Regions from separate parts of the Bacillus sp. 5w2 genome, predicted to be linked through region 1. Evidence: a T-box and tRNA genes for the amino acid it is inferred to sense, from the RefSeq annotation. Region 1 holds a T-box; the other holds one or more tRNA genes.

Region 1 (3,429 bases):
TGATAACACTCGTTTATAAGGCACTTTTCCTGTGTATAGTGCTGATACTGCTAATAAACTATAAAACCATCCGCGTGTTTGATCAATTCCTTCTGCAATAACATCCGCTGGAAACTGTTCTTCAAATAACTCTTTATTTTCAAATGGATAATGATATTGCGCAAACGGCATGGAACCACTATCAAACCAAACATCAATCACTTCTGGTGTACGATTCATTGTACTTCCGCATTTTTCGCAACAAACTTGCACTTCATCTACATACGGCTTATGCAATTCTAAATCTTCAGGTGTTTCTTTCGTACTATGCTTTCTTAAATCAGCAATGCTTTTCGGTGCGAATTGATGATCACAACTTTCACATTCCCATACATTTAATGGTGTTCCCCAATATCTATTTCGGCTAATGTTCCAGTCCACCATGTTTTCTAAAAACTTACCAAAGCGTCCATGTTTCATATGATCTGGATACCAAGTAACAGAATCGTTATTTTGTAAAAATGTATCCTTAATTGCAGTTGTTCGGATTAACCAACTCTCTCCTGCATAATAAAGGAGTGGTGAATCACAGCGCCAGCAATGTGGGTAGCTATGCTCATACTTTTCTTTATGATATAGTAAACCTTCCTTCGCTAAATAACGAACGATATCCACATCACAATCTTTTACAAATTTCCCTTTTAAAAATGGTACTGCTTCTGTATACTCACCTTTTTCATCTACAACATGTAAGAATGACAATCCTTCACTTTGAACGACTCTATAATCGTCCTCCCCATATGCTGGAGCAATATGAACGAGTCCTGTACCACTATCTGCCGTTACGAAATCTGCCGCGATAACGTGGTAGCCATTTGTAACTTCTTTCATTGGAAATGGTGCTGTATAAGATGTATTTACTAATTCTTCTCCTTTATGAACAGATAGTACTTCATAGTTTTCTTTTAATACATCTTGTACACGTTCTTTCGCAACAATGTATACATGACCTTCTTGTTTCGCTTTCACGTATTCCAAATTTGGATGTACAGCGAGCGCAACATTTGCCGGAAGTGTCCAAGGTGTTGTTGTCCAACCTAGGAAATATTCATTTTCACTATCTTTCACTTTAAATTTAACTGTTGCACTTAAATCTTTTACTGTTTTATACCCTTGTGCAACTTCGTGTGAACTAAGAGATGTTTGACAGCTTGGGCAATATGGAGAAACTCTGTGCCCTTTATACAATAGTCCTTTTTCATGAATCGTCCCTAAAATATGCCATACACTTTCGATATATGGATTCTCTAACGTAACGTATGGATCATCCATATCTACCCAATAACCGATGCTTTCAGTGAATTCACGCCACTGCTTCTCATATGTGAATATACTCTCTTTACACTTTTGAATAAACGGTTCAATGCCATACTCTTCGATTTCATGTTTACCTGAAATACCGAGTTGTTTCTCAACACCTAATTCTACAGGTAAACCGTGTGTATCCCATCCCGCTTTTCTTAAAACTTTATAACCAGCCATCGTTTTATATCTTGCTACTACATCTTTAATTGTCCGTCCAAGTGCATGCCCGACGTGTGGTAAACCGTTCGCCGTTGGTGGTCCTTCATAAAATACGAAAGACTGTGCGCCTTCTCGATTCTGAATTGATTGCTCGAAAATACTTTGCTCGTTCCACTGCTTACGAATACGTGTTTCTCTCCCTACAGCTGACTCTTTTACATCTACTTTTTTCATGTACAATCACTCCTTTGAATTTTTTAAAAAAGCACACAAAAAACCCGTCCCTATAAAGTAGGGACGGGCTTACCCGCGATACCACCCTAATTCTATTAGCTCTTCACTAATAGCACTTAGCAACGTACTATCATACGTGTTCTTTGTAACGGTAGACACCCGTCCGGGCTTACTTATTTCAGCCTCGGCTCCTCGGAGATGATTTTCAAATAACGTCTGCACACCGGTTTTCAGCAACATACCGGCTCTCTGGGGAACAGTTCATTATTTTACTCTTTCTCGTCTTCAGATTTGTATACTTTGTTAAAAGCTATTCTATGCCATTGGGCAATGAATTGTCAACTAATTCGAAATATATTTTTATTTATACCCTTTTTCGCTTTTCTTATACAATTACTTTTCAAATTCTCGCAATGCTGCTAAATTTTCTTTATCCTCGATAAGTTCAGCAAAAAATCCCGACTCATCCTCACGAAGGACAATTTCAAGTTCTTCCTTCGCCTCTTCATTTCTGTTTAACCGCGCTAAATAACAAGCACGATCATATCTTGCTAACAAATCACTCGCATCAATTATTAATACTTCATTTGTTATTTTTTCTGCCTTTAGTGTTTGGCCGGAACCATGATATGAAGATGCTAAAGAAAGAAGAATTGCTGTTTCATTTGGATGATGTATAGAAGCATTTTCTAACACATGAATTGCCTCTTCAAACCTTTCTTGACTTTGATATATTTCTCCTAAAGCAAGGAACGCTCTACTTACAAACGGTGTTTGCTCCGTTAATTGTAAGGTAATCTTCTCTGCTTTTCTTTCTTCACCTATTTTAAAGAATACTTGTGCTTGTAAAAGAAGTGTATCATAATCATCTGGTAACTCTCGAACCATCTGCTTCGTTAATTCCGAAGCATCCCGTAACATATCTTCTTCCTCACACGCTATGAAAAGATTTACAAGTTGCTTCGCTACATCATAATCCCATTTACTTTCTAACGATGTTTGCAATACGTCTATCGCCTCTTTATACATCGTCACATTCTCGTAAAATAGTGCAAATCGCTGCGCTGCCATACTATTTTTCGGATTTAACTTTAACGAAAGTTCATATAAATCAATGATTGTAGTAATAATCGAAATTTCTTTTGCACGGTTTTTCATATGATAAAAAGCTCTCGTAATTATGGATTTCTTCGGCTGTTCCTTTTGTTGACGTTCAATCCATCTTTCCGTAACTGCAGATGCAGCATACATAAATGCCATACTTCTTTCTGCCTTTTTCACTTTTAATGTATGAAGAAAATCTCGTATGTTAGACAATTTCTTATGTTGCTCTATCGCTTTTACATATACATCAAATATACGTTCATTATTTACATCTTTTTGTATCACTTTCATTGCAATTTCAATTGCTTTTGCATTTCTTTTTTTCACTAACACTTTTGCATAATGATTTAGAACTTCTGTATGCTCACCATCTAATTGTAGCGCCTCTTCAATCCATGCCTGTTCTTTATCTATTTCATCCATTGCTCCATACACATATGCGATCGCATCTAATCGCCATATTTCAGGTACTTCGTCCGCTAATTGTTCTAGTTCAGTCAACAATTCTTCCTGAAGATTCATTTCTACTGAAATCTGTGCCAAATATTCCATATTAATATGCAACGGCTCTTCTTTCATCGCCTGAAC
Region 2 (3,429 bases), on a different contig from region 1:
GCCCGAGAATGATGTAAGAAGTCCAAGAAAACCATTAAAGAAATCTCTTGTTTCTGGTTCTGTAATCTCAAATGTTAATAAATTAAACGCGAGCCAGTAAAAACCATACCCGACTCCTAAAAGAGCCCCCATTAATAAAATATAGTGAGAAGCGCTTTTTCCCGCTACTAAAACAACGATAAAAAAAATAGCTAACGTGCCTACGCCTATTCGTAACAAAATTGAGCGATCAATACGCTTCGCTAATTTCCCACCTATAAGAAATGTGAGAGGCTGTAATACAACGCTGGCCAAATTATACAAGCCAAGATTCACATAATTTTGTGTTTGTTTCCATAAATAAATGTTAACAAACGTATTCGATAAAGAAATTGCGAGCGTGTATAAACCTCCAATAAGGAGCAATAACACTAAATCCCGATTCACTTCAACGTCACCAATTATATGTTTCCACTTCATACACAACTCTCCTTTACTTCATGTTCTAGTCTTCCAAAGACAAGCTCAATTATGTAAAAGGAAAGCACAGAAAAAAGCTAGGAGCATTCTCCTAGCTTTTTCTATCGTTATTACAATTATTTTGCTTCTTGGTAACGTTTTTCAGCAGCGTTCCAATCTACAACATTCCAGAATGCACCGATGTAGTCTGGACGACGGTTTTGGTAATTTAAGTAGTAAGCATGTTCCCAAACATCTAAACCGATAACTGGAGTTTTACCTTCAGTTAAAGGAGAATCTTGGTTTGGTGTGCTTGTTACTTCTAACTCACCATTATTTACTACTAACCAAGCCCAACCAGAACCGAAACGAGTTGCGCCAGCTTTTGCGAATTCTTCTTTGAATGCATCGAAGCTACCGAATTTCGCTTCAATTGCAGTTGCAAGTTCACCTACTGGTTGTCCGCCGCCATTTGGAGATAAGATTGTCCAGAAGAATGTATGGTTAGCATGTCCGCCACCATTGTTACGTACTGCTGTACGGATTGCTTCTGGTACTTCGTTTAAGTTCGCAACTAATTCTTCTACGCTTTTGTCAGCTAATTCTGCATGACCTTCTAAAGCAGCGTTTAAGTTTGTGATGTACGTGTTATGGTGTTTTGTATGATGGATGTTCATTGTTTCTTTGTCAAAGTGAGGCTCTAAAGCATCATACGCATAAGGTAAATTTGGTAATTCGTGTTTTGCCATTGTTATATTCCTCCCAGTTTATGTATTGCCACTTAAGTGACATACAACTTCATTCTACCCTAATTGCCATAGGGTGCAAACAAATAAATCACATTGTCTTGCTATCATTAAAGTAGCAAAATTCCCACTTCTTTTCAATTAAAATGCTCATATATTTCATAAAAAAAGCTCCCTTCTACAAGGAAGCTTCCTGCTGACGTAATAAACATGTGAAATGGATATGGACCCTGTAGGACTCGAACCTACGACCGGACGGTTATGAGCCGTCTGCTCTAACCAGCTGAGCTAAGGGTCCACAATTATGTATGTAACAACATATCAAATAAAGGAATCCCTATCGGATATATTCTTTAAGAAATGTAAGATAAATTTACCATATGGAAAAGAAAAGTGTCAATTGTATTTTTCTCATTCAAAAGAAGAAAATTAATAAAAAGAAATTTAGTTATCTCCACTATATGTAAATATAATATATCTTGAGATTCTCTAGATTCCTACGTTACAATGATTTTATACATACATAAAGGAAGTGAATCTATGTCCATATTTACCCAATTAGCAAAAAGCGTATATTCGCCTAAAGATATGGCGCTATTCCGTTTTCAAAAAATCGGAAAAACCATTTTGTATATTATGCTACTTTGTCTAATCACTACTATTCCAAGAACATTCTTTTACGGTAGCTTTATTCAAGATAGTGTTACCATGGTAAATCAAGCAATTGAAAAAGATTTACCTGATTTTAAAATTGAAAATGGTGAACTAAAAGCCGATATTGAACAACCTATTCAAAAAGAAGAGGGAGATGCTCTTTTCGTATTTGATCCAAATACAACAGATATAGAAAAATATCAAAACAAAACTGGTTTATTTATTTTAAAAGATAAAGTAGTTTCTATAGGAAATGGTCAAACACAAACATACTCCTATAATGATTTATTAGGGACATCTCTTGAGAAGAAAGATTTAAAAGATTTTATTTCTGTATTCGATAGTATTTATCCAATTTTACTAGCCGTTATCGGAGTTTTAGTATACCTATTCCAATTATTTATTACTTTCTTAGGAATTACTTTACTTGCGTTTATAGGTTCGGCTATGAGCGGTCAACGTAAATTATCTTATAAGCAAGTATGGACGTTAACTGCTTACAGCTACACAATTCCAACAATCTTCTTTATGATTATGGATTTATTCAAAATCGTTGTACCTGGTTCAACATTCATTTATATCGCAGTTGTTTTAATTGTTCTATACTTAACAATTAAAGAAGTTCCAAAACCGAAAGAAAAATAAGAACGAAAAAAATGCCTAATTAGGCATTTTTTTTTTGGACAAGCATATATTCCTAGCAAAGGAGTGAAGAATATGAAAAGATTAGGTATATTCTTATTCGTGCTTGTTCTTGGTTATATATTTTATTACGATATAAAAATCGGCACTTTACCGATGTTAAGTTCATATAAAAAAACAAATGCGGCCCAAACGATAAAACAAGAAAGTACAGATACAAAACAAAAGAAAGAGAACAAAGCAGAAAAAGAAACAGATGTCACTTATAAAACAATTGAAGTCAAAACAGGTGAGACAGTTCTTTCTATTACCGAACAAATTAACAAGAAAAAAATCCCTTCTATTGAAAAGGTAATTGATGACTTTAAACAACTGAACAAAAGTACATCTGCTACAAAAATACAAATTGGAAAGTCTTATAAATTCCCGTTATATCAATAAGCAATCACTTAATCCTTGTCAATTACATGAAGGCGCTGATACAATAGTAAAAGTGAAACCGAGCACTTCGGTTTCTATAGCCCTGTATCACGTATACTATCATTGATATGAGGGACTAAATAAGAAACTTCTTTTATAAGGAGAGCGATCTATTCGTGAATGAAATGACTCATCGTACAAAAACACGTCCAGTTAAAGTCGGTAATTTAACAATTGGCGGTAATAATGAATTAATTATACAAAGTATGACAACAACAAAAACACATGATGTTGAAGCAACAGTTGCTGAAATTAAACGTTTAGAAGAAGCTGGCTGTCAAGTCGTGCGTGTTGCTGTTCCAGACGAACGCGCAGCAAATGCTATTGCTGATATTAAAAAACAAATCAACATTCCACTTGTTGCTGATATTCATTTTGATTATCGCCTTGCTTTAAAAGCAATTGAAGGTGGCATTGATAAAGTACGTATCAATCCAGGTAACATTGGTCGTCGCCATAAAGTAGAAGC

The links. The T-box of region 1 lies ahead of ileS (isoleucine--tRNA ligase). A T-box ahead of a tRNA ligase gene usually reads a tRNA of that ligase, here a tRNA-Ile.
Region 2: it has a tRNA-Ile gene. The T-box ahead of ileS (isoleucine--tRNA ligase) is inferred to sense a tRNA for this amino acid. The anticodon was not compared.

Annotation. Positions count from the first base shown of each region.
Region 1 is NZ_JBTIWT010000001.1:333,377-336,805, forward strand. It holds gene ileS (isoleucine--tRNA ligase) at 1-1,737, opposite strand, end outside; T-box leader at 1,794-2,032, opposite strand; gene ACXY7N_RS01645 (bacteriocin-processing peptidase family protein) at 2,131-3,429, opposite strand, start outside.
Region 2 is NZ_JBTIWT010000005.1:107,382-110,810, forward strand. It holds gene ACXY7N_RS12350 (MFS transporter) at 1-459, opposite strand, end outside; gene sodA (superoxide dismutase [Mn]) at 576-1,187, opposite strand; tRNA gene ACXY7N_RS12360 (tRNA-Ile) at 1,409-1,482, opposite strand; gene ACXY7N_RS12365 (DUF1189 domain-containing protein) at 1,725-2,483, shown strand; gene ACXY7N_RS12370 (hypothetical protein) at 2,556-2,921, shown strand; gene ispG (flavodoxin-dependent (E)-4-hydroxy-3-methylbut-2-enyl-diphosphate synthase) at 3,086-3,429, shown strand, end outside.